DNA from 3 places in the Brevibacillus ruminantium genome. Region 2 is predicted to be linked to each of the others. Evidence: riboswitches for the same ligand, from Rfam matches in the RefSeq annotation. Region 2 holds a riboswitch; each other region holds the start of a gene.
The links. Region 2 has a riboswitch for glycine ahead of glyA (serine hydroxymethyltransferase). Riboswitches for the same ligand answer to the same signal wherever they lie in the genome.
Positions count from the first base shown of each region.

Region 1: another riboswitch for glycine. It lies ahead of gcvT (glycine cleavage system aminomethyltransferase GcvT); the one in region 2 lies ahead of glyA (serine hydroxymethyltransferase).
Region 3: another riboswitch for glycine. It lies ahead of purU (formyltetrahydrofolate deformylase); the one in region 2 lies ahead of glyA (serine hydroxymethyltransferase).

Region 1 is NZ_CP098755.1:3,225,938-3,235,879, reverse strand. Features, by position in the region: gene NDK47_RS15995 (DEAD/DEAH box helicase) at 1-1,453, opposite strand, end outside; glycine riboswitch at 1,677-1,770, shown strand; glycine riboswitch at 1,771-1,881, shown strand; gene gcvT (glycine cleavage system aminomethyltransferase GcvT) at 1,963-3,069, shown strand; gene gcvPA (aminomethyl-transferring glycine dehydrogenase subunit GcvPA) at 3,112-4,461, shown strand; gene gcvPB (aminomethyl-transferring glycine dehydrogenase subunit GcvPB) at 4,454-5,920, shown strand; gene NDK47_RS15975 (hypothetical protein) at 6,579-6,761, shown strand; gene NDK47_RS15970 (lipoate--protein ligase family protein) at 6,995-7,792, shown strand; gene dat (D-amino-acid transaminase) at 7,926-8,777, opposite strand; gene NDK47_RS15960 (M28 family peptidase) at 9,072-9,942, shown strand, end outside.
Region 2 is NZ_CP098755.1:1,656,746-1,666,687, reverse strand. Features, by position in the region: gene gcvH (glycine cleavage system protein GcvH) at 1-266, opposite strand, end outside; gene sdaAA (L-serine ammonia-lyase, iron-sulfur-dependent, subunit alpha) at 282-1,154, opposite strand; gene NDK47_RS08000 (serine dehydratase beta chain) at 1,136-1,669, opposite strand; gene glyA (serine hydroxymethyltransferase) at 1,683-2,924, opposite strand; glycine riboswitch at 3,184-3,289, opposite strand; gene NDK47_RS07990 (sporulation protein) at 3,494-4,276, opposite strand; gene NDK47_RS07985 (sporulation membrane protein YtrI) at 4,366-4,845, opposite strand; gene NDK47_RS07980 (YtrH family sporulation protein) at 4,842-5,153, opposite strand; gene NDK47_RS07975 (hypothetical protein) at 5,282-5,506, opposite strand; gene NDK47_RS07970 (MFS transporter) at 5,818-7,077, shown strand; gene NDK47_RS07965 (HD domain-containing phosphohydrolase) at 7,350-8,765, shown strand; gene NDK47_RS07960 (hypothetical protein) at 8,821-9,330, opposite strand; gene NDK47_RS07955 (M42 family metallopeptidase) at 9,346-9,942, opposite strand, start outside.
Region 3 is NZ_CP098755.1:2,832,368-2,842,309, reverse strand. Features, by position in the region: gene NDK47_RS14000 (capping complex subunit for YIEGIA) at 1-142, shown strand, start outside; gene NDK47_RS13995 (metal-sensitive transcriptional regulator) at 335-595, shown strand; gene NDK47_RS13990 (MFS transporter) at 992-2,275, shown strand; gene ytaF (sporulation membrane protein YtaF) at 2,772-3,404, opposite strand; gene NDK47_RS13980 (DUF1232 domain-containing protein) at 3,538-4,209, shown strand; gene NDK47_RS13975 (GNAT family N-acetyltransferase) at 4,367-4,882, shown strand; gene NDK47_RS13970 (O-methyltransferase) at 4,926-5,564, opposite strand; gene NDK47_RS13965 (hypothetical protein) at 5,548-5,937, opposite strand; gene NDK47_RS13960 (TetR/AcrR family transcriptional regulator) at 6,168-6,737, shown strand; gene NDK47_RS13955 (DUF5360 family protein) at 6,807-7,214, shown strand; glycine riboswitch at 7,328-7,436, shown strand; glycine riboswitch at 7,439-7,514, shown strand; gene purU (formyltetrahydrofolate deformylase) at 7,659-8,525, shown strand; gene NDK47_RS13945 (hypothetical protein) at 8,733-9,263, shown strand; gene NDK47_RS13940 (ATP-binding cassette domain-containing protein) at 9,279-9,942, shown strand, end outside.

The DNA of each region.
Region 1 (9,942 bases), 1.6 Mb from region 2:
TCGTACCGATGGTAGACAGATTGTATATGTGCACATCGCGCTGCTGACCCAAGCGGTGGACCCGTCCAATGCGCTGCTCCACCCGCATCGGATTCCAAGGCATGTCGTAATTGATGACGCGATTGCAAAATTGCAGGTTGATTCCTTCGCCGCCCGCTTCTGTTGCAATGAGCACCTGGGCGCGGTTCTGGAAAAGATCGGTCATCCAATCCTTTTTGCTCCGTTTGAAGCCGCCGCGAAAAGGCACGGATGTGATCCCGTGATCATGCAGATATTTTTGCAAATAGTTTTGGGTCGCCCGGTATTCCGTAAAGATGATCACCTTGTCATCGATTTCTTTAATCAACTCGATGGCTTTGGCCGCTTTGGAGTGTGCTTCGATGCGTTTGATCATCTCTACGAGCTCCAGGATTTCCGAGCGGACAGGAGAATCCTCGGCTGCCCGCTGGTGCATGTTGTACAGGGTGAGGAAGGCCGCTTCACGGCTGGAACAAACCTCGCGCTGGAGCGTAATCAGCGCCAGTGAGTTATACCCGCCTGAACCGGTGAGATACTGTTCCTTCACAAAACGAGTGACCCCTTCGTAGAGAGCAGCTTCCTCCGGAGACAGTTGGATCGGGATCGATTGGACGTGTCTTTGGGTAAAATGAACACCTCCATCGCTTCGGCGGTTGCGAATCATGACCTTGTCCAGCTCTGTCTTTAGCTGTTCATTGTTTTTGGCCTGCCGCTTTCCTTCGACATAGCTGGTCGTGAAGCTGGAGGTGTGTCCGAGGTGACCAGGCTTCAGCAGATTGATCAAGTTATACAGCTCGTCCATCTCGTTCTGAATAGGGGTGGCAGTTAACAGCAGACAGTATTTTTTACGAATTTCCTTGACGAATTGATAGTTGCGGGTTCTTTTGTTTTTGAGCTTATGAGCCTCATCGATAATCAGCATGTCGTAGTCGATGTCAAGCACGTGGCGCCTGTGCGGGTCCCGCTTTGCCGTATCTATCGAGGCGACAACGACATCATATTGACGCCACATGTACTCTTTTTTTTGAGCCATCGCGGGGATGCCAAACTTTTGGTTCAACTCTTTGGTCCACTGGATGACCAGGGAGGCAGGAACCAGTATCAGGATTTTTTTGGCCAAACCGCGAATCATGTACTCTTTCAGGATCAAGCCGGCTTCGATGGTTTTTCCAAGACCGACCTCGTCAGCCAAAATCGCGCGGCCGCGCATTTCATTTAAAACACGCTCGGCTGTCTGCAGTTGATGAGGATACGGCTGGAGGGTGGGGAGGTACTGCAAGCATTGGAGCTGGTCAAATTCACGGATCGCCAACGCTTCCTCGGCCCGCAGGGTAAGCTGGAACAGCTCCCATTTGTCCCAGGGGCCGTCCTCCTTCATTCGCTTCTGTAGCAAATCCATCCAATCCCTCTCGAAGGAAACGGGAATGTTCGTCATCGTATCGCCTCCTCATTCTTTGTGCTGAGGAATTTGTTTTAGTTACTCAGTTAAATACGAACAATATTCTTTTTAAATAAAAATTTTGTTAGTGAATTTGTAAGTTGATTGGCAATTTGCATATTTTCAAGAATCGACTCTCGTGGTAGGATAAAGAAGGAGTTCATTCCAGTAGTATGGAATGTTACTGAAAAGTTTATGTATGACCCAGTATCCATCGCGAATGAAAGTAGCAGGGAGAGACTGCCTGTATGGCAGCGCCGAAGGAGCAAGCCGGCAACGGTGAATCTCTCAGGCAAAAGTACCTCTACTGGACGCATCTCTGGAGAGAGCTCGAGCGAGAGCCACCAAAGGGGAAACTTGCACATGGAGCAACTGCGCTCCTTTCAGCAAGGCAACTCTCAGGTACCAAGGACAGAGGAGGAGGAATGGGCGCCGTCGTTCTTTGGCGTTCTTATTTCTCTTGTTTTGTCCTTTTTTGTTGCAGAAAAACTCAGGAGGTGCCAGACATGGCGACATTGAAACGCACGCCGCTATTTCCTGCCTACGAAAAGTACGGGGCGAAAACGATTGACTTTGGCGGCTGGGATTTGCCCGTGCAGTTTTCCGGTATTACGCAAGAGCACGAAGCAGTCCGGACAAGGGCAGGTTTGTTTGACGTTTCGCACATGGGCGAGGTAGCGGTAAAAGGTGAAGGAGCGTTTCTCTATCTTCAGAAGCTGACCACGAATGACCTCTCCAAGCTGGAAGTAGGTCAAGCCCAATACAGCGTCTTTTGTTATCCGGACGGGGGCACGGTAGATGATCTGCTGGTTTACAAATATGCAGATGACGATTACCTGCTCGTTATTAACGCTGGCAATACCGACAAGGATTTTGCCTGGATGCAGGAGCATCTCAGTAAAGGCGTGCAGATTGAAAACATCTCCGCGCAGACGGCGCAGCTCGCGATTCAGGGGCCAGTGGCTGAGTCCATTTTGCAAAAGCTGACGGATACAGATCTTTCGCAAATTGGCTTCTTCCGTTTCCAGCGTGATGTACTGATTGACGGTGTTCCATGCCTCGTTTCCCGTACGGGTTATACCGGCGAAGACGGCTTTGAGATCTATCTTGCCCAAGACAAGGCGATCCAGCTTTGGGATCGGCTGCTGGAGGTCGGAAAAGAAGATGGGCTGGTTCCATGCGGTCTGGGTGCACGCGATACGCTGCGTTTCGAATCCAAGCTGCCGCTTTACGGACAGGAGCTGAGCAAGGACATCTCGCCAATCGAGGCGGGTATCGGCTTTGCTGTAAAGGTGGACAAAGAAGTGTCTTTTATCGGCCAGGAAGCATTGAAGGCACAAAAGGAAAAAGGCGCGCCGCGCAAGCTGGTGGGCATCGAAATGATTGATCGCGGTATTCCGCGCAGCCATTATCCCGTGTTTATCGGGGACGAACAAATCGGCGAAGTGACGACAGGTACTCAGTCCCCTACATTGAAAAAGAACGTGGGGCTCGTGCTGATCAAATCCGAGCACGCTGCTGTCGGTACGGAGCTGGAAGTGGAAATTCGCGGCAAGCGCCTCAAAGCAGTCGTGGTGTCCACGCCATTCTATAAGCGTCCCAAGCAATCATAAATTACGGTTTCCAAGACCCCATTTATAAGGAGGACAACGTTCGTGAAATACCGTTACCTGCCTCAAACTGATCAGGACAAACGCGAGATGTTGGACACTCTCGGAATTTCCCGGGTGGAAGAGTTATTCGCAGATATTCCCGAAGAAGTCCGTTTCAAAGGCGCCTTGCAAATTCCAGAGGCCCTTTCCGAGCCGGAATTGGTGAAATATTTTTCATCCCTTGCCGGTAAAAATGCTAACTTCAGCACCCATGCCAGCTTTTTGGGGGCAGGTGTCTACCAGCACCACATCCCGAGTGTCGTCAACCATATGCTGCTTCGCGGTGAATTCTTCACAGCCTACACACCATACCAGCCCGAGATTAGCCAAGGCGAGCTGCAGGCGATTTTCGAATTCCAAACTATGGTGTGTGAGATGACTGGCATGGAGGTGGCTAACTCTTCCATGTACGACGGCGCAACTTCTCTGGCTGAGGCCGCCATGATGGCTGCCGGCCATACCGGAAAAAGAAAAGTGGTCGTCTCCCGCTCTGTTCATCCGGAAGCACGCAATGTTCTTCGCACCTATGCTTACGGACAAGGCGTCGAGGTAGTGGAAGCCGACCTGAAAGACAGCGTAACGGATACAGCGGCGTTGGAAGCTCTTGTCGACGAGCAGACAGCGGCTGTCATCGTGCAATATCCCAACTTCCTGGGACAAATAGAAGATTTGACTGCGATTGAGCCGATTGTACACGGGAAGGGGGCACTTTTGGTCGTCTCCTCCAACCCGCTCTCTCTCGGTGTTCTCGAAGCACCGGGTAAAATGGGCGCTGACATTGTCGTAGGAGACATGCAGCCGTTCGGGATCTTCGCATCCTTTGGCGGACCGCACTGTGGATACTTTGCGACTACGTCAAAACTGATGCGCAAAATGCCGGGCCGGATCGTCGGACAGACCAAGGATGAGGACGGAAAACGTGGCTTCGTGTTGACGCTTCAAGCGCGGGAACAGCACATTCGCCGTGAAAAGGCGACATCCAACATTTGCTCCAACCAGGCTTTGCTGGCTCTGGCCGCTTCCATCGCGATGTCATCCTATGGAAAGCAGGGCGTTCAGGAAATCGCCATGCTCAACCTGCAGAAAGCGCATTATGCCAAGCAGGTGTTGGCAGCAAAAGGCTTTGAAATCGTGGGCAGCGCACCATCCTTTAACGAGTTTATCGTCAAGCTGAACAAACCGGTGGCGGAAGTGAACCAAGCGCTGCTCGGCAAAGGCATCATCGGCGGCTACGACCTCGGTCTGGACTACCCGGAGCTGTCGAATCACATGCTCGTGGCAGTAACCGAGCTGAGAACAAAAGAAGAAATCGAAACACTGGCGCAGGAACTGGAGGCGATCAACCGTGCATAACGACAAGGAAAAAGCACTGATCTTTGAATTGAGCAAGCCCGGTCGCGTAGGCTACAATCTCCCGGCGCTTGATGTGCCTGAGGTAGAAGTTACGGAGCTGCTGCCAAAGCATCTGATTCGTGAGACGCCAGCAGAGCTGCCGGAGGTGTCCGAACTGCAGCTGGTTCGTCATTACACCGAGCTGTCCCGCCGAAATCACGGGATCGACAACGGTTTCTATCCGCTCGGTTCCTGCACGATGAAATACAATCCAAAAATCAACGAAGATGTAGCCCGTTATGCAGGCTTTGCCCAAACCCACCCGTATCAGGCGGAGGAATCTGTTCAAGGTGCGCTGGAGCTGTTGTACAACCTGCAGAATGAATTGGCCGAAATTACGGGAATGGACGCTGTTACGCTGCAGCCTGCTGCCGGTGCTGCGGGTGAGTGGACAGGTCTTCTGATGATCCGTGCCTATCATGAAAGCCGCGGTGATCATGCGCGTACTAAAGTAATCGTGCCCAACTCCGCACACGGCACCAATCCAGCCTCTGCCGCTGTTGCCGGTCTGGAAACCGTTACGATTCCATCCGACGATCGCGGACTGGTAGACATTGAGGCTTTGCGCCAAGCTGTCGGTTCCGATACGGCTGCGTTGATGCTTACCAACCCGAATACCCTCGGCTTGTTCGAAGAGGATATTGTCGAGATGGCCAAGATCGTCCATGATGCCGGCGGACTGCTCTACTATGACGGAGCCAACGCCAACGCGATCCTGGGCATCGCTCGTCCAGGGGACATGGGCTTTGACGTGGTTCACCTCAATCTGCATAAAACCTTTACCGGCCCTCATGGCGGCGGTGGACCCGGTGCAGGACCTGTCGGCGTGAAAAAGATCCTGGAACCGTTCATGCCCGCTCCAATCGTCGGCAAGAAAGCAGACGGCACGTTCTTCTGGGACAACGACCGCCCACAATCGATCGGCCGCGTAAAAGGATATCATGGAAACTTTGGAATCCTCGTCCGTGCTTATGCGTATATTCGTTCGATGGGACCAGAAGGATTGCTGCAGGTATCACAAAACGCTGTCCTCAGCGCCAACTACATGATGCGCAAGCTGGCTAGTGCATACGAGCTGCCCTATGATCGCGTCTGCAAGCACGAATTCGTTCTCTCCGGCGTACGTCAGAAAAAGCTGGGTGTTCGGACGCTTGATATTGCCAAACGTCTGCTCGACTTCGGCTATCATCCGCCGACCATCTACTTCCCGTTGATTGTTGACGAATGCTTGATGATTGAGCCGACTGAGACAGAATCCAAAGAAACGCTTGACGAGTTTATTGACATCATGCTGCAAATTGCGCGTGAATGTGAAGAGACTCCGGAGATCGTCCAGGAAGCACCGCATACGACTGTGGTTCGCAGATTGGATGAGGCGACGGCTGCTCGTAAACCGATTCTTCGTTATCAGCCTGAATAACTTGCGAAAGCTGCCGAATATGGTTCGGCAGCTTTTTTTACAACAGAACAGTTCTTTCAGTCCTTGGTGGCAAAAACCTTTGGAAATGGGGCTGCGGCGAGAAGAAGCATGTTTCCCTGCTTAGCTCCGTATTACGCCCTGCGGGGAGGATTCACTGTCCGCTCCAGGGCGATTCGCGGGGGAGCGCAAAAGCAGAAATTGCTACGAGGTCATCCCAAGGTTACGCTCCTTTTTCCCGCGAATCGCCCTTTCGCTGGGTAGGGCTCCACAGTCGCACCGCAGGGAAACATGCTTCTTCATGTAACCGATGCTTACCAAAAAAATGAACGGATATTCATTGATGTTAAGAATTAAAGAGCAATATATAAAGTACAGATGAGAGCAAAGATACAAGTAAAAACACAAGAAAAGGTACAAACAAAGCGTTCATAGTTAACATAGCCAACAAACATAAATACAAGCGCTCGAATCGTAAACATCGGGGCAACTAACCTTTCGTTTATCCCATGGTGAAAATTGCATCCTATTTTAGCGAAATAATGTGATGTTTGGAGCACCTTTGTATCGTCTTACAGAAATTTTTTTTGTTTTACATCATAAACACCCTTTCTTTCATCCTTTCAAAATTTGGATGGAGCAGTATGTCTGGAGAAGAATCATGTTTCCCTGCGGTGCGACTGTGAAGCCCAGCTTAGCGGAGCAGCGATTGGCGGGAAACAGGGGCGCAACCTTGATTTACTTCGGAGCGACGCGGCTTTTGCGCACCCCCGCCAATCGCTGTGGAGCGGACAGTAAAATCATCCCTGCAGGGCGTAATACGGAGCCAAGCAGGGAAACATGATTCTTCTCACCACAGCCCCGTTGCGAGTAAGTAAAGCTAGGGTTCACTCCTTTGCTGGAGTTTTTCAGGATAAGTGCAAGTATAGAGCTACAGATGTTTACCGGATTTACAATTTCAACATTTCGTGTCCTGTTGATCTGTTGCCCAGCGAACGTGATGAGAAGTACAATGGAAAGTGGAGAGGAGGGTTTAGCGCAGTGACAGAACAATGGCGATTTATCGTGACCGAGGGCATGTCCCCGGCAATGAATATGGCAGTGGATGAGGCAATTCTTCAACTTCACAGCGAAGGAAAGACTCCCCCAACCGTACGTTTTTATACATGGAACCCGGCTACCCTGTCGATTGGGTACTTTCAGAAAGCAAGCAAAGAAATTGATTTAGAGCTCGTGCAGGAGAAAGGGATTGGCTTCGTCCGGCGTGCGACTGGTGGACGAGCGGTCCTGCATGATCAGGAATTAACATACAGTGTCGTTGTTTCCGAAAGCCATCCGAAGATGCCTTCCAGTGTAACAGAAGCCTATAAAGTAATCAGTCTGGGACTGCTGCATGGGTTTCAAAACCTTGGACTGCAAGCAGAAATGGTCTCGCTTGCCTCTGAAGAAGAAAAAGAAAAATACAGTTCTCCCGGCTCCTCAGCCTGCTTTGACTCACCATCCTGGTACGAGTTGGTCGTTGAGGGAAAAAAGGTTGCGGGCAGTGCACAAACCAGGCAAAAAGGAGTAATCCTCCAGCACGGTTCCATCCTGCTTGATATGGATGTCGAACTGCTCTTTTCCCTGCTGACGTTCTCGTCGGACCGACTGAAAGAAAGAATGATGGACAGCTTTCGCAAAAAAGCCGTGACCATCAACGAAGTAAGCAACCGACCCATTCGGCTTCCAGAAGCGATGACAGCTTTCCGCCAGGGTTTTCAGGAAGGTTTGGGCATCGAGCTGCTCGACAGCGAGCTGACTGCGGAAGAGCTAGCACTGGCCCAGGAGTTGGCCGCCACACGCTACTCCACAGATGAGTGGAATCTTCGCCGCTAGGCTTGGATCACCCAACCTCGTTTCGGGGTACAAAGCATCGGGCGAAGTAACAAGAGACATAAAATGAAAGAAGGAAGCTCTCCAGGATTATCTCCCAGAGAGCTTCTCTTATTTCCAAGGTATATAAACAAAACTAGACAAGCACGGTTTTGATGATGTTCTCTTCGAACAATTCCTGCAGTTTTTTCACAACAGGTCCAATCTGACCCGTACCCACGGCTTGCCCATCCACCGAAATAATCGGCATCACTTCAACTGTCGTACCCGTACTGAAGACCTCATCCGCTTGTTTGAGGAAATCTACGGTAAAGGGTTCTTCATGTACAGTGAAGCCGTTGGACTTCGCCAATGCAATGACATCCAGACGGGTGATACCGTTGAGGATCAGGTGATTGGCAGGATGCGTATAGAGCTCGTTGTCTTTCACGACGAAAAGATTGGCAGCGCTGCATTCCGTAACGATACCGTTTCGGTGCAAAATGGAGTCCTGGGCACCGGCGTCTTTGGCATACTGCTTCACCAGTACCGCACCCAGCAGGTTGAGGGTTTTGATATCGCAACGAAGCCAGCGGATATCTTCGATGATTTGCGCAGTAATTCCCTTTTTCATATCGGCGAGAGGGCGTTCCTTGCGACGCACAAAGCCCATGATGACTGGACGGATATTGCTCGGGATATCATGCACGCGTGGAGCGATACCGCGAGTAACCTGTATGTACAAGGTAGCATCGTCATCGGAGGTAATGTTGTTTTTAGCCAGCAATTCATGAGCAATTGTTGATAATTCCTCAGCGGTCCAAGGCAGTTCCAGTTGGATTTCCCGAGCACTGCGGATCAGTCTCGTCAAATGTCCTTCCCACTGGTATATGTTTCCTTTGTAAATACGGACTACTTCGTAAATTCCGTCTCCAAAATTGTAGCCGCGATCTTCCGGATGAACAGAAAGCTCGTCAGCTTCCACCCATTTGCCATCCACGTAAAGCATGTAAATCCTCCTCCGATTACACATATAGAATGTCTTTCACGATGAAACCTCTTGACTGAAAAAGGGAGTATTTACTGGTTCCAGTGAAAGAGTAATGGTATGCATCCACATTAACAAATACGGAGTCAAGGGTCAATTTGAAAATGAAAGGACGGGAAACGTGTCAGCTCAGCGAAAGATGCTGTCGTCAACTGACGTGGCATAGCTCTATTTGACGCACTATTCTGACTAGACGTAATCTTGTTTTCCCTCTCATAATAAAAAGAAGCTGGCGAGAGGAGAGAACGTGATGTGATGAAAACAAGGAAGAGAGTTTTTAGCAGCCTTGCGATTGCATGGAGCTTGCTCTTGCTTTTGTCAAACAATCCGGGACTCGCTGCTGGAGAAGCGGCAGACCGTGAGCGCTTACAGGAGCATATGGAAAAGCTGAGCGCAAATCCCCGCCCCCCGGCAACAGAGTCAGAATTTCGCGCAGTGGTGTACATAGAGGAGTGGCTGCGAATTTACGGATATCACACGACCCTCCACCCCTTTTCTTATTACGTCTATCATGATCCCACCCAGCTTTCTTTGCAAATAGGGCCGGAAGCAGGGAAATGGTCTCCGAAAAAAGTTGAGTTCGGCCCGAATGGAGAAGCCGAAGGGGAAATCCTCGATGCCGGGACCGACACGGTCCAGGACTTTGCAACCAAAGCGGTAGAAGGAAAGCTCCTCTTAATCAGCGAGGGAGGCATGCCAGCAGGAGAAAAAATCAGGTACGCTGCCGCGACAAATGCCAAAGGCGTCATTCTGATCCAATCAGCAAATTCAGCTCGGCTCTCACTCGGAGGTCCGCTGGATATGGCAGTGCCTGTCTTGGCTATCTCCCAGCAGGAGGGAATGCAGCTTAAAGAGCGGCTGAAACAGGGGGGAAAGCTGACAGCGAAGCTCAAAGTATCCGGGGGGTCAATCATCAAAAAAACATCATATAACCTCAGCGCTGTACGAGAGTCCAATCAAGGAAATGCAGCGAAGATCGCGCTGATCGTCGCGCATCATGACGCGCAGCCGGGAACACCGCAAGCAAAGGATGCATCGGGGGTAGCTGCCTTACTGGAGACAGCGCGACTACTGGCTTCCCTCCCAGGCAGTCTCGAGGTGCGTTTTGTCAGTCTGGGGGCAGGGG
Region 2 (9,942 bases):
GGATCGCTTTCCAGATTTCCATTCACTTCGACGATTGTCCCGGAGACCGGAGAAAAAATATCGGAAACAGCCTTCACAGATTCAACGGAACCCAGACTCTCATCCATCGTTACCGTGGCTCCTACTGCAGGCAGATCAACAAAAACCAGGTCCCCCAGCTGCTCCTGGGCAAAACCCGAAATGCCTACACGTACCCGCGTTTCACTCAGTCTTTCCACCCACTCATGCTCCCGGCTGTATACCAATCCCTCACGTACGTCGCTCATTGATTGCTCCCCCTGCTATCCCATAATTCTTTTTTTCATCTCTTGTCCTGTCGGTGTGACAGCCAGTCCGCCAAGCGCAGTCTCGCGCAAGGCACGCGGCATGCTTCTGCCGATCTCGTACATCGTGGTGATGACTTCATCGCAGGGTATCCGGCTCTCAATCCCCGCAAGCGCCATGTCTGCAGCAGCAAATGCAATCGAGGTCCCGATGACATTTCGCTTGATGCAGGGTACCTCCACCAGACCTGCTACCGGATCGCAAACCAGGCCCAGCATCGACTTCAGCGCCATGGCTGCTGCCATAACAGCCTGTTTGGGAGTCCCCTGTCTGATTTCAACAATTCCAGCTGCAGCCATAGCGGTAGCGGAACCGACCTCCGCCTGACATCCTCCCGCCGCACCGGAAATAAAAGAGCGGTTGGCGATCACGTACCCGATGGCACTCGCCGTAAACAGTCCCATGACGAGATGTTCATACGTAAACTTTTCATTTTCATGCAAAGCAAAGAGACAGCCTGGCAGGATTCCCGCTGAACCGGCGGTGGGTGTAGCCACAATTACGCCCATTCGCGCATTGGTTTCCGATGTGGCAAAAGCAAAGCGCATCGCATCTGAAACCAGAGAACCGGTCAACGGCTTCGCTTTTTCTCTGTACCTTTCCATCAGATAGGCATCACCGCCGGAGATGCCGCTTGGAGCCGAGGTGGGATCAGAGCTTCCCTGATCGATGGCCTCTTTCATCTTGATCAGGCGTTCTTTCATCATCCCGATGATCATCTCTTTGCTCCGCTTTGATTTGCGTTCCTCCACCTCGATCATGATCTCGGCAATGCTTTTGTTCTGCTGCTCACACTGCTCGATCAACTCCGTCATCGAACGAAAATCCATGATTCCTCGCTCCTTATCTGGCTGTACTCCCGCTGCTTCAGCTCCCTTTTGATGTGCCCGGCATCATAAGGCTGACTCAAGAGAATATCGACGAACTCTCCATTGATCCATACGATTTTGGATATACCGCCTCCGAGCGAGACACCGCAGACGCGAAATATATCCGTCCCCGTCTCCGCTATTACTTGTAGAGTATTGGGATGATCGTACAACGGGCACTGTTCTTCCAATGAAAAAGAAATCGACACATTTTGGGATTCTGCCAGCCCAAGCGCTTCACGTATCCGCAAATCATCCGTGTCCAGACCGATCAGTCCGCCTACAATCGCTTTGTCGGTCCCATGTCCTTTATAGGTCTGGGCAAAAGAATCATACAAAATGATCTCGGCTCGCTCAGGAGAGGCTCCCAGCAGCTCGTAGACAAACTTTCCGATCGATACCACTCCTGCTGTATGTGAGCTGGACGGTCCAACCATAATCGGCCCGATGATGTCAAAGCAACTGTTGTAGATCATATGGGGGCCTCCGTCAGCGAACCTGCTGCACTCTTTGATAGAGCGGGTAGGCGGAGCAGAGCTGGCTGATCACCGACCGCACGGAAGGATCACCTTTTCCTTTCAGTACAGCGGCAATCGAGCGGCCAATCGTCTTCATCTCGTCTTCCTTCATGCCCCGGGTCGTTGCAGCAGCTGTGCCAATGCGAATGCCACTGGTGACAAATGGACTTTCCGGATCAAACGGGATGGTGTTTTTGTTTGCCGTGATCCCCGCCTCTTCCAAGAGATGCTCCGCTTCCTTGCCCGTCAGGCCAAACACACGGGTATCCAAAAGGATCAGATGATTGTCCGTGCCACCTGACACCAGTCTTGCTCCTTCCTCCAGGAGCGTGTCAGCCAGCGCTTTTGCATTTTTGACCACCTGCTCTGCATACTGGCGGAAGTCAGGCTCCAATGCTTCTCGGAAGGCGACAGCCTTGGCCGCAATGATGTGCATCAGAGGCCCGCCCTGAATCCCGGGGAAGATCGCTTTGTTTACCCCCTTGGCGATCTCTTCGTCGTTGGTCAGGATAATGCCGCCGCGCGGACCGCGCAAGGTTTTGTGCGTCGTACTCGTCACGACATGTGCATGCGGTACCGGGGAGGGATGGACATCGGCTGCTACCAATCCGGCAATATGGGCCATATCCACCATCAGCTTGGCTCCAATCTGATCCGCGATTTCCCGGAAACGCGCAAAGTCAATGGTCCGGGCATACGCGCTGCCGCCAGCAATGATCACCTTTGGCCGCTCGCGCCGTGCAACCGCTTCCACTTCATCGTAATCGATCAAATGATCTTCTTCGCGGACACCGTAGGCAACGACGTTAAACCATTTTCCCGAGAGACTGACTGGACTGCCGTGAGTCAAATGGCCACCGTGGGAAAGGTTCATGCCCATAAAGGTATCTCCCGGCTGCAGGAGCGAGAAAAATACGGCCGTATTCGCCTGTGCGCCTGAATGCGGCTGAACGTTGGCATAGGCGGCACCGAACAGCTTCGTCACCCGGTCGATGGCCAAGCGCTCTACGACATCTACATGTTCACACCCTCCGTAGTACCGCTTACCGGGGTAACCCTCCGCATACTTGTTGGTCAAGACCGATCCCATGGCGTCCAGTACGTCCTGACTGACAAAGTTTTCGGAAGCGATCAGCTCCAGCGTCCCCAACTGACGTTGATGTTCGGCCTCGATAGCTTCGAAGATGTCCCGATCGTGCTCTCGCAAACTCATCCGATAATCCTCCCTTGGCTCCATCTTTCCCGAGTCAAAACAGTCATGACCGTGTCCCCTCTCTTCGAGTGACAAAAGTGATGACTGCGAGGGATCACATCCCTTTTCATGAAAAACATCTGGACGGTTTTCACAAAAAAAAGAACAGGGGAAAGATAGATTGTGATTAATCTACCTTTCCTCTGTCCTTTTTACCTGAGAGTTTAACTCCTGTGAGGGAGTCTTCCCCTTGGGTGGCTGTCCGCTCTCTCCAGAGGTGCGTCCGATTGTGGTACTTTTTACCTGAGAGATTCTTTCCCAAGGATTTTTGGGACTTGCTCCTTCGGTGCCGGCTCATGCGTCACGGTCTCTCCCACAAACGTCATCCGCTGTATGCAATTACTTCGAATCATACGTCAATGTCTTCAGCATTGTCAACAATATTTCGAATAGAACACCAATTATACGTTATTCTAAAAAATTTTGACTCCAATGAAAAAATGGGGCTGGGAGTTTTTACACCGTTTCTACATGCGACCAAAACGATGGGAAAGCCCCCCTGTTGGCGAGGAGCTGGAGGGGGTTTCCAACTAGCGAATGCGCTGGCGGATCAGCTCTTCCATCTGTGCGGCACACTCTTCAACAGAGCAATTCCGCTCTGCTTCTGACAAGCAAAGTCGGGCATAGCGCTCGTCCAGATTCAGCGCTTCGTACAGCCCGAGTCCGCCAAAGTAACCGCGGGCTCGCTTATCCAGCTCCAGCAAGACCTCCAATTCATGCTCTTTCAGGTAAAAAACCAGTTCCAGCTCTTCCACGCGATTCCTGTATTCGTCTGTCGGCCGAAACTGAAACGTCTGAACGAATGGATGGGAGCGGCCAAGTAGACGATTGTATTCACAGTCCACTTTGCACAATTGAAAACCGAGCAATTGCAGAGCTTGGAGCACCTTCTCCATCAAGGGGTGCGGCCGAACCTCGATAAAGTCCGAATCACCGGGATCGACGGCGTTCCTGATATCCAGACCCGTCCGCAAATAAACGGGCTGCCGCCCCATCGTAAGCGGAGTCTCATATGGCAGTTGGAAGGTAAACGGGATCACCTTTTCTTCCCGGGGACAAAGGCCAAACTTTTCTGCGAGCTGGTGCTTGGCTAAAATATATTCTTCTTTTATTGTTTTGTCATTCGTTTCGCGCTCATAGTGCGTCACGACGTACATATAGATGTCATCGATCGTCTGCGAAACGTCACCGCCTTTGATATACACTTCTCCGCTGACAATCTCTCCCGGCAACAATGTGTCCTTCTGCAAACGGGCATCTACCTGCGCAGCTCCTATTCCGACACTTGCCATCAATTTTTTAAACAGCGACATGACGACTCTCCTCACTCCGCATACCCTGCGCCAATAAGCTGGCGCAATGATTTTCGTATCTGTTATACGGAGCGCTCCTCGAAAAAGTTTCACGGTTCCTCCCGCTTTACTTCTGCGGTCACAAACAGATGGAGAATCCGGCTGATCGCTACCGTCTTCACCCGCACCTCCACCATCGTCCCTTCGATAATGTACTCGCGTCTGCGCAGCATCTCATGCAGCATCTCCTGAACCTCCGCTACCTGCTCCACTTTTTTTCCTTTCAGGGAAGCCAGGTCTTTTTCCAGCTGTCGGGCGACCTGCAGCTCGATCGTCTCATGCAGCTTGGTATCTAGTACCGTGACCCGGATCTCTTCGATCAGAACCTCTTGTTTTCTTCTTGCCACTTTTTCCGATTGCTTCAGCCGTTGATTTTCATCCATCAGCTTTTCATTCAATACTTCCAGACTTCGCTTGACCAGCATCATTTGCTCCATTTCCCGGCCGTACATGAACAAAATCGTCGAGCCGCCCAGAATCCCGCCTATTACCAGCAAAGCAATGTAGCGCTTCCACAGCTTGATGCTCATGAACGCACCTGTACCAGCCAATGAATGGAGATCGTCCCCATATGCGCACCCAAAAAGGCAACGACGATCATGACCAGTTGTTTAAAGACAGGTGAAAAATTGCCTGCGAGAATTTTTTCTATCTGTAAAAAAGAATCAAACGTTCCGCCGAGGGCGCCTACCAGGCCCCAAATTTTTAATTGGTCCGCCAATTGGGCGATCGACCACAACGGCGGTTTTTCATTCAGGAAAACGCCCAGTCCCCCGGACAGCGCTCCACCGACAACGATCCCGTACGCAACAAAAAAGGTTAATATGACCTGTCCCATCTCTATCCCTCCGGCTCATTCCACGTATGTTAATCCCTACGCAGAGAAGTGGACAAATATGAGAACAAGAAAAGATCCGGCTTCACGTAGAAAACGGCAAGCCCTTTTGGACCAGCCGCTTTCTAAAATCACTTTCCTTTTTTTCCGGTTCGGCGAAGCCTCCTTTGGATCCGCGACGAGTCCATCACCATCAGGTCCATAAACAAATTGACCATATGGGGATCGCTCAGCATCTGACGGAACACTTCCGGATTTTCACGAAACCATTGTTCATTTGCCATAACCCAGGACCGAAAACCCTCATTGCTCTTGTAATAGCGGTTTAGCCGGCGAATCGGACGGTATGCGCTCACCTTTAATCGATCCCTTCGTCGAAGAAAATGGAGAGGAGAAAGATGATCACCAGGATCCAAATCACTACTTCAAATCCTTCGTGATTTGCAAAAAAACCCCTCATGTTTGTCCCTCCTTGTCGCTTGACGCAACCTTGCACCATGTATGCCCACAACTTTTTTACAGTAATAGGTATATGACAGGGATCAACGGTTGGATTGGACGATTGCCTCCTCCCTGCGAAATTGTGCATCCGCCCAGATCGTGTGCATAGTTTCCCTGCGGCAACAAGCATACTAGGGAGAGATTGCCCAAAGAGAGGAGGCAGCACATGACCGTTGCAACAGAGCAGCTTTGGCGGAACAAGACTTACTCCCTGTTGCTTGTCCTGGTATTTTTCATGCACCTGGCCTCCTATCTGATCATTCCTGTCTTTCCGGTTTTTCTCAAAAAAGCCCGTGCCCTCTCCCTTGGACAGGTAGGGCTTGTACTGGGGATTGGAAGTCTGACCTATCAGGCGGGCAGTCTGTTGGGGGGACCGCTGTCAGACCGTCTCGGCCGCCGCTTTATCATGATCACAGGTGCCTTGCTTCAAGCTGGAGCCATGCTGGGTTATCACTTCAGTGAGAGCTACCCGCTCTTTTTATTTTTCTCCGGACTCAACGGATTGGGTGTGGGGCTGCTCTCCCCCACGATCAAAGCGATGATTGCGGACAAGGTTCGAGCCGACCAGCGAACGGCCGCCTTTTCCTGGCGCGGCATCTTTGCGCATTCGGGTATTATCATCGCCGGGCTGACCATTACCTGGATGACTGCCAGAAACCTGTATCCGTTTTTACTGTCGGCGATGGTCTTTCTACTTTTGGCTACAGCCATTCGTTTCATTTTGCCCAATGACCGCTGCACCGGTGATGACTGCAAGAAAACCCCGCTGTCGGAGTACCGTCACATCCTGCGCCACCGCAGCTTTTTGCTGTTTTCCGCGATCTCTCTGTTGATCTGGGCGTTTTATGCCCAATTCGCTCTCGTCCTGCCGCTGCGCGGGGAATATGTACTGAAATCTGCCCATCTGATTGGACTGATCTGGACAATCAACTCCGTCAGTGTCGTATTGCTGCAAGGGCTGATTTCCCGATACGTGCTGTTCCGCATCAATCCCTATCTCTCGCTGATCGGAGGGATTCTGATGGTGGGAGCCGGTTTGTTCGGCATCGGGTTCGCCGACCGGTTCGCCACGCTGAGCACAGCGGCCGTGCTGTTTATTATCGGAGAAATGCTGCTGATGCCGGTCACAGACAGCCTCGTCGGTCACTTTGCCCGGGAGGAATGGCTAGGAGCCTACTTTGGCATGGCCAATTTTGTCTCGGGGATTGGCACGGCACTGGGGACCAGTATCGGCGGCACCATGCTGGAGCGGCTGGGCGGAGTTGGCAGCACATACCCGTGGATCGTGTACGCTCTTGCAACAGTGGTCCTGGCGATCGTTATGGGACTGTTTGCCATGTATGCCATGCCCCGTCACAAACGTGGCACACCCGCAAGCGCCGTGTACCCAACACAACCCGGGCGGAGAAAAGAACCCGCCAAGTAACAGAGGAAAAGGGAGGGAATCCATTGGACCAGGCAAATCAGAAGACCGCTGCCACTCCAAAAGACCGAACAGAATCAAACCGTCAACCCCGCTCGGTGCAAAATGATGCCCCGGGGTATGGCGATAAAAAACTGGAGGGACCCAACCGTCCTTCCACCTAAAGAGAAGGGATGGCCATGCCGTCCCTTTTTAGCGATTTTTCGACAGAATCCTTTGATTTTATTGATGCAATTTGCTATTTATCCTATTATGAAGAAAAGAAGAATTCCAAAATGCGGAAAGGACGTAGCGTCTTGCCTCTCCTATTACAGAAGAAGACGATCAAAACCCGCCTTTTTCCAGTGTTCCTCCTATTGCTTCCTATCATCTTTTCCATCATCGTGTTCTTCGGTTATTCGCAGGCCAAGCAATTTTATTACCAGAATGAAATCGAGAAGATGAATCGACAATTAAATTCCACCTTCCAGATTTTGACACTCTACGATGAAAGGGTAAAGGAGGATTCCCTTTCACTGTCCGAGGCTGAATATGAAGCGAGGAATTTGCTGGCCGGCCCCAAACGCCCTGACGGAACGCGCAACTCAGATGCTGTGGATCTAACCATGCAATCGGGAGAATCATTTTTAGTCTTTAATTCACAAGGTATTCTCGTCGTTCACCCGCAGTTGGAGGGACGAAATTTATTTCACCTCTCGGCTTCAGAGGGACAGACCCTCGCCCAGGAGGTGCTTCGCGAGGGAAAATCCGTCATCACCTATCCTTCGCTGGTCCCGGGTTCTCAGAAAAGTGAAAACAAAATCGCAATCGTCCGGTATTTTCCTCAATGGGACTGGTATGTAAGCCTCATCACCACAGAAACGTATTTCTACAAACAACTGTCCGATCTCAAAACACTGCTGGTCATTCTGGTTTTTGGCAGCTATCTCATTACCGCAGTACTCCTGTACAACACCCAGAGGAAAGAAAAGGCCTTACTCAGCTCAAAGCTTCGCGGCGAACAACTGATCGAAACCAACCAGAGTATTTTAAAGACCTTGGCCGTTGCATTGGAAGAGCGGGATTCCTACACCTCGGGTCACTCCCAACGCGTAGCCTTTTACATGCGAATCATGGGAAAGAACATGAACTTTGACAACAAGACGCTGGAGACGATGTATACCGGCGGACTGCTCCATGATATTGGAAAAATCGGGATTGAAGACAGCATCCTGCTCAAACCTGGACGCCTGACAGACGAAGAATATGAGATTATCAGGTCCCATCCCATCCGGGGCGAAGCCTTGCTGAAACGGCTGTACGCGGAATCGGGCAGACATGATTCTGATGAGATACAAAAAATCATGGTGATTACTCGTCATCACCACGAACGCTTTGATGGCAGAGGGTATCCAGACCAGTTGGTAGGAGAAGAGATACCTCTACTGGCACGGGTGACTGCTGTGGCGGATGCTTTTGACGCCATGACGTCTTCCCGGGCCTATCGCAAGGGGCTTTCCTATTCGAAAGCCTGTGATGAGCTGGTTCGAAACTCGGGAACCCAATTTTGTCCCACTGTCGTAGATGTCTTTTTCCAATGCGTCACGGAAGAAGTCTTTCTGCAAGCCCATCATATTTCACGTGCCAATGAACTGTTGGACCGGTTCCAGGAAAAAAACGAGGTCAGCCTTACCCATCCGATCAGCAGTTAGAAAAAAGAGCCATTTTCCGCATGCTTGTGCGGCCAAATGACTCTTTTTTTCTTATTCAGGAACGCAGCTCCACGATTTTATAGGGAAGTTGAAACCCATCCAGACGGGCAAGGAACCGCTCAGCCTCTTTCAAAGGGGCGAGCAGCTGCAAATAGCGGGAGAAATAAAAGACAATCCGCTCCTGCTCCTCTTCTTGCAGGCGGTAATGGGGAAACACCGAGATATCCTGCAGGTTGTAAAAGAACGCATAACGCTCCTGTGTCAAGGGCGCACGAAACGTCCGGCTGACGACAATGTCGCCGCTCCGGTTGTCCCGCCTGTTCTCCTTTGCCGCCCCCAGGAACACCAGCCATTCTGCTGAGCGCTTCGCCCCCCATTTATCGGCGAGCATCTGGTCATTGTACTCTACTTCCAGATGGGACAGGCGCCCGTGAACACTTTCCAGCATCGCCATCAGCACTTTTCGAACCGCGAGATTGCTCGGAGAAAATTGATTGTCAAAGATATTGTATTCAAAAGAGACGTCTTCTCCCGACTGTCTCCTGTACAGCGTGATAGCCTGCATGTGGCAGTATTCCTCCTATCGCGGCAAGATGCTTTCAAAGGTCGCCCGATCCAGCTTTCGGGTAGCTGCAAACAACAGTCGTTTGGCTGCCTCGTAATCATCTCGATCCATGATTGCCGCATGACTGTGAATGTAGCGCGACGGAATCCCGATCACAGCAGACGGCACCCCTGCCCCGTGGTATTGGACCACGCCGGCGTCCGTGCCACCCTTGGCCACGTATATCTGATACGGGATGTTTTCTTCTTCACAGATTCCAATCAGGAAATCGCGAAGCTGGGTTGGCATCATGTACATGGGGTCGTACAAGCGCATCAAGACGCCGCCCCCCAGCTTGCCTCCGCCACCCTGAACACCCGGAATATCTCCGGCGGGACTGGCGTCAAGAGCAAAGAACAGATCGGGGTCAATCAGGCCGGCAGCCGTTTTTGCACCGCGAGTCCCGGCAACCTCCTCCTGTACGGTGGCTCCTACATAGACCACGTTGGGATGATTCGGGCGCTCCTTCAGTTCTTTTGCCAATTCAATCGCAAGACTGCATCCATAGCGGTTATCCCAGGCTTTGGCCATCAATCTGCGCGGATTGACCAGCGGTGTAAGCGGACAGACCGG
Region 3 (9,942 bases), 1.2 Mb from region 2:
AGGGGGCATACCCATTTTTCATGCGAAGGACCAGGAAGAGCAGCAGCGATTGATTCTTTCACTGGAAAAGATCATGGACGTCATGGCTCATGATTTGAAAAACGGAACATTTATTCTTGTCGATCACAAGCACACTCAGTAAATGCTTTCATCGGGATCGGTCATCTGTATAAATGGTGTGAAACGGGGCAGTCCTCTGCTGAATGTAAACATCGTTCAGCCAAAAGGGCTGCCCTGTTTGAATATATGCCCGCCCTCGGCCTGTTCATAGCTGGTCTCGTGACTTATACTAGGGATACATGTACACGTAATTGGATTGATGGAGGGGTAGTCCATGGAATATACAGATGATGTAAAAAAACGGTTGCGGCGTATTGAAGGTCAGATCAAAGGCATCCTCCGCATGATGGAAGAGGAAAAAGAGTGCAAAGACGTCGTGGCGCAGCTGGCGGCTGTCCGTAACGCAGCAGACCGGGCAATGGCCGTCATCGTTGCAACCAATCTGGAGAAATGCATCATGGATGAACTGGCGAGTGGCGGAGATACTGGAAAAATGGTGAGAGAAGCGGTCGAATTGCTCGTTAAAAGCAGATAATCCTTTGTCGACGCATCATCCTCATGAAAGAGGGGACACTCCACTCCACCACCGGATGCAATCATCTCCTCCGCCTTTCCTTAAATTCGCATTATCTGATCATTGCACGCAAACAGGCGTGAACATCATAACAGGCAACAAGCCCCCTCTTACCTGATAGGAGGGGCTTTGCATTTCAAGTACACTTTACAGACTATTTTGGGTTTCGCTAAAAATCGAAATCCTTTACACTATGTACTATCCGCTGCTCCTGGTGAACGAGGAAAGTACGCGCTTCCTTTTTTTAACTAAAAATGTAATAAAACCGACGGAAGCATCGACCGGGAATCTTTCCAGCCATTTTCATGATCGGCAAAAAGGAGCAGAGAGATCGGCAATCATTGGAGTGATTTGTAGATGGAAACAAGCAGTCACGATCGTAAGAAAAAATCGGGTATCTATTACGGATGGGTGGTCGTCCTCCTGACCTTTGTGACACTGCTGATCTCAGCGGGCATCCGCTCAATGCCAAGCATTCTCATGCTTCCGTTTGAAAAAGAGTTCGGATGGAGCCGCGGGGGCATCTCTAGCGTCATTTCGATCGGGATCTTTTTATACGGATTGGTTGGACCTTTTTCTGCTGCCCTTTTACAAAAATTCGGCATCCGCAGAGTGGTGACCGTCTCTTTGGCCGTCTTGGCGCTCAGTCTTTCGCTGACGCCGCTGATGACTGCCTTGTGGCAATTTGAAATTTTATGGGGGCTGGTGTCTGGTCTCGCTACCGGCATGATGGCAAATGTACTGGGCGTGACCGTCAGCAATGCCTGGTTTGTGGAGCGGAAGGGGCTCGTCGTTGGTTTACTGACCGCAAGTGCAGCTACCGGCCAACTGATTTTCCTTCCCGCCATGGCAAAAATTACGGAGGAGGCTGGCTGGAGAACCTCGATTTTCTCGGCTGTTGCGTTGATTCTCGTCATCCTGGTATGTGTCGCGATCTGGATGAGAAACCATCCCGCTGATGTCGGAGCACCTCCTTATGGGTTAAAAGAAGTAGTGAAGCCGGCAAAGTTTGAAGGAAATATCATTCTCACGCCTTTGCGCGCACTTCGTTCCGCTTTGAAAAACACGACGTTTTGGCTGCTAGCGGGAACGTTCTTTATCTGCGGTTTCTCCACAAATGGTTTGATCGGCACACATCTGATTCCTGCTTGTGGGGACTTTAGCATTCCGGCGGTTACGGCAGCAGGGATCCTCGCCTTGATGGGCATTTTTGATCTCGTCGGGACCACTTTTTCCGGTTGGCTGACCGACCGGTTAGACAGCCGCAAACTGCTGTTCTGGTATTACGGTCTGCGCGGTTTATCCCTGCTCTTTTTGCCCTATGCATTGGAAGCAGGTCCGATGATGCTCACCATCTTTTCCGTTTTTTATGGACTGGATTGGATTGCTACGGTACCACCTACGGTGAAGCTGGCAACCAATGAATTCGGGAAAGAATCGGCCGGCATGATTTTCGGCTGGGTCGTCGTCGCCCATCAGATCGGTGCTTCGGTCGCTACCTATAGTGCCGGTTTGCTGCGGGAATCGCTGGGCACCTATACACTCCCGTTCCTTTCTGCGGGACTGGTGTGCTTCCTGGCTGCCGTCATGGCCCTGCGGATTTCAAAGGCAACGGCGAGCGGCCAACAACAAGTGGCATAAGAAGTGTTAAAAACAAGCATCCGTTTTCCGATCAAGGGAAAGCGTGATGCTTGTTTTGATTGACAAATTCACAATCTTGATTCATATGATTCAATCACTTCTCGTACGATAAAGAAAAGGGCACGTATTTCTTCCAGTGAACTACTCTCCACTTAGGCTAACGCCTTGAAGTAGGAGCTTCTCAAATCCACGACGAAAGTAACCTTTCGTCTCCTCGAGCGTTACTTCGGGTAGTCCCTACCCTAGATGTCCGACGTTTCGGAGTTCTTTTGTTACCTTGGATATTTTACGCATGGAAGGATAAGCTTGGTTTTCGCATTTTGTTTCTCCATGCAACCCCATATATCCAGTTATCAAAGAACATCATAAGTAGATTTTACCAAAGTGTCGGACAACTGAACAGGCAAAAGCCTGTCCTTGTCCAAAGTCGATTCATCCCCCACTTACAACCAAACGCTGTAAGGTTTTAGAAGTGGGAGACTTCTCGACCTATAAGTTAAAAGAAGGTATTCACGGCAATTACCAATAGAATAACGCCACTGATCAACGTACCGAACTGTCCCAAGGTGAAAGAACCGATTCGAACAGATGCAACCTTCCCGCCGAGAGCAACGCCCGCCCACACTGTAATAAAGCTTCCGATTGCGGCTGTGATCGAGACAGCATGGGGTGACAAGCCGATCAAGCCGGCGCTGAGACCGTTCGTTACAGCATTGGCGGCCAGTGCAATCCCCAGTATGCCTGCTTCGCCCAGTCCAATTTCTCCAGACTTGTCGAAATCGACGATCTCCGGATTTTGCAGGATGCCTGAAAGATTTTTGGCTCTTGTGCTGCCCTCAGCCGATGTAGCAGGAACCGGCTTGTTTCGCGGGGCAGCCAGTAAAATAATCCGAATGCCAATCACCGTCAAGATCAAAGCACCTAAAAGCACAGGCAGGATACCGGGGAGTATGGCAGCCAAAATCTGCCCAAAAAAGATCCCAATTTCACTCAGTACCAGACAGATGACGGCCATTAAAAAATTGGCCAAAAAACCAATGCGAATCTTGCGGATCCCGTATGAAATGCCTACACCAAAATTATCGATACTCGATGAAATGGCAAAACCCAAAATGATTAACCAATTCACTCTACAATCACTCCTCCATTCAGTTTCTGTCATTGTATTGAGATTGTTGAAAAAAGTGCCTGTTCACAGAAAAAACTGTTGAGGAAAAATCAACGCGCACTCTGCGTAATTTGTCCAAGGGAGTGGATGATGCATGACTGTAGACAATCAACGTGTCGATTTGGGTCACATCATAAAATCCTTGCTAAAAAAACACTCTCTTTCAATGCGAAAACTAAGTACGTTAACGGGTATCGATACCGCTACCATTTCCCGAATCGTCAACGGAAAGCAACAAGCCAAACTGGATCACCTCAAGCTTTTTGCCACTCATCTAAATGTCCCGCTGTCAAAGCTGCTTCAGGCAGCCGGTTTCGAAGTGGAGTCCTCCAGTGAAGGCGGCGGGACGGAGCTTCATGCTTCGATTGATGCGATCCAGGAGGTTCTCGTCTCATCTAACTTTTTTGACCGCCAATTTACGACGGAGCGTGTAGAGAAGGAGCTGACCCGTTATGAAAAATACGCATTGACGGAAGAGGGCAACCGTCTCATTCACGCAGAATTTGCAGCGAAGGTAGAGCAGGTAAGCGGAGCAGGGCCATTTATTGAGCAGTTGAGAACGATGTATGAGCTGTATACAAAGGCAGGTACGACAGACCATGTACGGGCGCTGCTTGGGAGTGCTTTGCTGTACTTTATTTTGTCGACGGACATCATACCCGATTACATTTTCCCAATCGGATATTTGGATGATGCCATCGCGGTTCAGCTTGTTTTGAACCGGCTTGAACAGTTACAGTCCGCTTCAGCAGAAGGTGTTGAATAACGGCCTGACTTACGTGAAAGAGGAAGGCTGTACACTGCAGGTGTGAGCCTTCCTTGTTTATTCTTCTTGTGCTATCTTACAACTTAATAGACGAAAAATAGAAAGGGGGAATAATTTACGCAATTATTACAAAACGACAGAAAGGAAGTCTACTTCTATGAATAGGAAAACAATCGGTAATGAAAAGGAATATGTCGTGGAGTTTACATATATCACGGGACAAGAAGCACGAGAGATCGAAGTCGTAAAAGAGCTTTTTTTGGAGTATGCACAATCGCTGGAAATCGATCTTTCTTTTCAGGATTTTGACACAGAATTTCAAGCGTTGCCAGGTAAGTATGGGTCACCGGATGGCGCTCTGCTCTTGGCCTTTGTTGATGGACAAGCAGCAGGATGCATCGCCCTTCGCAAGATAGAGGAGGGGATCTGCGAAATGAAGAGATTGTTTGTTCGTGATGGGTATCGCGGTTTTCACATTGGGAAAAGCTTGATTCAGATGATCATGCAGAAAGCCTCGCAGATGGATTACAATTATATGAGACTCGATACACTGCCAACGATGACAAAAGCACAAGATCTCTATCGATCATTTGGGTTTTATGAGATTGAGCCTTATGTATTTAATCCGGTCGAAGGGACCAGATTTATGGAGGTAAACCTAAAAAGCGTTTGATAAGTAGTAAAACGCTTTTTAGGCCATGTTGTGTTTTCAGCGATCATTTCTTTACTTTGGAAAGGGTCAGGCCATCGCCGATGGGAATGAGCAGGGACTCTAACTCAGGGTGATTGGCTACCGTTTTATTAAATTTCCTCATGATTTCGGTATAACGTTTCGGTTGAATACTCTCATCCGCTACACTTCCGCCGGCAAGTACGTTATCGGTGACGATTACAGCTCCTGGCTCCGCCAATCTGATACAATAGTTCAGGTAATTTTCATAGTTTTCCTTGTCAGCATCGATAAAGAAAAAATCAAACCGTCTCTGATCCTTCTCCAGCTTTTCCAGGCTTTGCAAAGCTTCCCCGGTGAGATACGTTACTTGATCGCCAAAGCCCGCTTTCGATAGATTGCTGTAGGCGAGCTGCGCGTATTTCTCATCTAACTCCAGAGAAGTTAATTTTCCTTCGGTCCCGAAACCTCTGGCAAGGCAAATCCCGCTATAGCCCCCGAGAGCCCCGATTTCCAAAACATTTTTTGCTCCTGTAATGGATATCAGCATGGTGAGCAGTTTTCCAGAGGAGGGGGATACCGATATGGAGGGCATTTCGTTTTCTTTGATGGACAAAATGACTTCCTCCAAAAGGGCATCTTGGCATTGAAACACGTTGTCAATATAGCTATTGATTTGTTTCATCAGAATCCATTCCTTTCTCACGAATATGTTGTGTCTCACGATTCGATGCGGATGCATCCGTTTTCTCTTTTTTCTGATAGGGTATTTCGGCGGCTTCATTTTCATGTATTTCAAATAATTGAATAAACTCGTTGATCACCATATCAATCGCTTTTAATTCTCCGACTAATATTTGATGGATCGATTGAAACTCGGGTTCCTCTAACTGTTGCTTAATCGTTGAACGCTTTAGGTTCATATTCTCTAAAAAGGCAATCGCTCTTCCTCGGCGAAAGGTTTTGGGTCCACGCCGTGGTGAAAGACCCTTATCTTCGTCGTGCACACCACGATGATGTCCTTCTTTCAGATCGCCCCTATATTTTCCACCTCTCATGATCACGCCTCCATTTGTATACATTTGTATACGAGTGTACGTGATGCTGATTGTATACAAACGTATACATGATGTCAATCAATGTTAATCAATAGCAAGTCTGTTTTTTCTGAACGGGGACTCCTTGACATAATTTGTCTTTAGGAACTATACTGTTTACGTTGTTGGTACCCAAAATAATATTACAGTACCACCGTTTTCAAAAAATGAACGAAAGGAGAGTCTCCTGCTTGAAGCAACGCATCCAGCAAGCCGTGCTCGAATTAATCGTCGAAAAAGGGGTCAAGTTTACCATGAGCGACCTTGCTTCTCATCTGGGAACCAGTAAGCGAACCATCTATGAGCATTTTGCTTCCAAAGAAGAGATGATCAGCGTCATCGTGGATGAAGCCATCGCCGAAGTACAGGAAACCGAACGGAAAATCTATGAAGATCAGACTTTGACCACCCTTGAAAAGCTGAAAGCAGTTCTCTGTATCGTCCCGAGTGGCCTTCACTTCGGAGATGCCCGCTTGCTTTCTGAGATGAAACGCTACGTCCCCGACGAATGGAAGAAAATCGACAAGCAGATGCAAGAAGAGTGGAAGACGGTCACCGTTATCTTAGAACAAGGTATCGCCAATGGAGAGTTGCGCCCGCTCCCTGTCACCAGTGTGATTCAGATGCTGCGCGGTGCGTCTGCGGCGATTTATGACCCTGATTTTTTGATCCATTCGCCGGAATCGCTGACCAGTGCCTTGGATACAATGGTGGAGGTCCTGCTGAATGGCATGGCCGTTTCCGATTGTACAAAAAAATAGAAAGAACCCTAGGGGAGGAGAATACACTTGAACCCGAAAAGAATAGACGCGCAGAGCCCAGAGCCATCAATGCATATCCTCAAGTGGTTTTTCCTGGTGATCGACATCTCCTTTTTCTTGTATTTCGGATCGACGGCATTGGGGCTTATCCCTGTAGAATACGCCTATTCCGATTATACGAACCCCATCCTGGTCGCCTGGAACTGGTCTTTTTTTCCGTTGGATATGGTGATCTCCCTTTCCGGATTGACGGCTATTTATCTACATCGCATCCAATCTCCAAAATGGAAGCCAGCCGCATTCCTTTCGCTATGCTTGACCTTTTGTTCAGGCTTGATGGCTATCTCCTACTGGGGAATTCGGCTTGAATTTGATTTGACCTGGTGGTTGCCCAATTTGTTCCTGATGCTGTATCCCTTGTTTTTTCTGCCTCGATTTTGGCGTGCTGCCTCAGTGACAGAGGTCCGCGAAGTGTGAGCTTGCTTGATTTGAATAGTTGGATCATCCGGAAGCTTTCTGATTCGCAGTTGACTCTTTGAAAAGGGTATGATTAACTGATTGCAAGTATTTTGAAAACTTCACATAGGCGGACCATTATTGTGGGAGAGCCTAAACGAGAAACAACTGTTTAGCACCGAAGGAGCAAGTCCCAAAAAACCTTGGGATCAATCTCTCAGGTAAACGTACTGCAATAGGACGCACCTCTGGAGAGAGCGAGCAGCCACCAAAGGGGAAGGCTCCCATCGGGAGTAAACTCTCAGGTAAAAAGGACAGGGGAAAGGTAGAGTACATGTACTTTATCTTTCTGCTGTCCTTTTTTGGTGCAGCCAAGGCGGGATCATGGTTGGAGAGCCCACTGCAAGCTAGCTGGAACCGTAATGCCGGGACGTTTTGCGAAAGATCAGAATGGGGGATAAAACAATGAGAAGCAGCAAAGCAACGATTCGTGCCGTTTTACTACTGTCTTGCCCGGAGAGACCAGGCATCATTTCCGATGTCTCCAATTTTCTCGTCAAACACGGAGCGAATATCGTTCAATTTGACCAGCATACCACGGACCCGCAGGATGGTGTCCTGTTTATGCGCATCGAATTTGACCTGGAAGATGACAGGCACTTCGCAAAGCTGAAGGGGAATCTGGCCGCCATGGCTGGTGAATACGGTATGGAGTGGCGTCTCAGCCATGAGAGGCAGACCAAACGCATGGCTATTTTTGTATCCAAAATGGATCACTGCCTTCTCGAGCTTCTATGGCGTTGGAAATCTGGGGAAATTCACGCAGAGATCCCCATGGTGATCAGCAATCACAATGACTTGCGTGAAGCAGTAGAATCGTACGGAATCCCGTATTACCACATTCCTGTATCGGCAGAGACGAAGGAGGAAGCAGAAGCAAAGACCTTGGAGCTGTTGAAAGACAAGGTTGATTTGATCGTCTTGGCCAGGTACATGCAGATTCTATCCCCTGCGTTTATCTCTCACTATCCGGATCAGATTATCAATATCCATCACTCTTTTTTGCCTGCGTTCATCGGCGCCAACCCCTATCGAAAAGCGTTTGAACGTGGTGTGAAGCTGATCGGCGCTACAGCCCATTACGTAACCAACGATCTCGATGAGGGTCCAATCATTGAACAAGATGTGGTGAGAGTCAATCATCGTTATAACGAAGCAGCCTTGAAAATCGCCGGACGACAAGTGGAGAGAAGTGTGCTTGCGCAAGCCGTCGCTTGGCATCTTAAGGATCATGTGCTCGTATACGGAAATAAAACCATTGTATTTGCGTAAGCTTTCACCTTCAAAGCCCCATCAAAATTGCCCCTCGATGTAAACAAACGTTTAAAAATCTCCACCCCCTTCTCAACCTTGGTAGGATTTTTTTTCTAGTCTATTTGAACTACAATATTGAATGAGAATTTTGCAACACGAAAAACCATCGTTGCAGAGGAGAAATTCGCTACCAGAGTACCAGGCAGAAGGGGGATCTCCAATGTTATGAGCTACTATTTTGCCCTATGCTCATCCGAAATGTACCAACAGAAATACCTGGAATTCCTGCTCGAGCATTATCATGAGTTGCATTTGCCATATGCCTTTCCCGAAACCTTTAGCTATCTCGCCAGTCCGGTGTTGATGGGGAAGGGGTGCTTCCTCTGTTTTAACGACGAATATGAGGTGATTGGGGCCTTTGGCTTCATCTTTGGGACTGGTGAGCACGAATACACGGATACAGACATCGTTCAAATTCAGGCCGTCTTCATACTCAAGCACTATCGTAAGTCCTATCTTTTTCTCCATAGCCTGCAGTTTTTTATCCAATACCTTGCCCAACAGCGTGGGGAGGTGCGGGAGATACGTTTTTGGTCACCTGCGGACGAGCCCCTGCGACGACTCTTTGATAAGCTCGCCCAGCGTGTTGCTTCTGTCCAAATGGAATTCGGCACACTGGATGAATACAGGGCCTCCTTTGAAGCATGGCAAGCCTATGCAGCCAAGTTTCCTGTTGAAAAGTATTTTGACTTGTAAAAGGGAGACCTTCTAATGTTGACTCTCTTGAAAAATCTGCTGGGCTACATACGTCCCTACAAATGGCTCACGGTCGTTTTTTTCACAGCACTCTGCTTTGATTTAGCCTTTGTCTCTCTTGCGCCCCTCAGCTTTAAATTTATCATCGACAAAGCCATTGAGCCGGGAGACTCTGCATTTTTCTTTTCATTTATACGAACATTTGCAATCATTGGTCTCTTCTGTATGAGTATGGGAGTTGTGAGTGATTACGCCCTGGCGAAATTAAACGCGAACGTGCAGACTGAATTGCGCAGACGATTATTTGATCAACTCCAACACCTGCCGATCGGTTTTTTTCAAAAAGCCCGGTCAGGGGATCTCGTCTCTTATTTTTCAGTGGATTTGCCTGCAATAGAAACCGCCATGGTGGTCATCCTGACCACGGGGATTCAATCGTTCACGGTGGTGATTCTCAGCACCATTGTTTTGTTTTCACTGGAATGGAGTATGGCCCTCCTCATTCTGGCAGGTGCTGCCTTCGTCTTTTGTGGACCTTATTTGCTAGGTCGACGTGCTCAGGCAGTGAACGCAGCCTATATCGAACGGCTGTCATTGATCACCAGTGATGTCCATGAAAATATGCGTGCCCAAAAAGTGATCAAAGGCTTTCATCTGCAACAAGCGATGATCGAAAAGT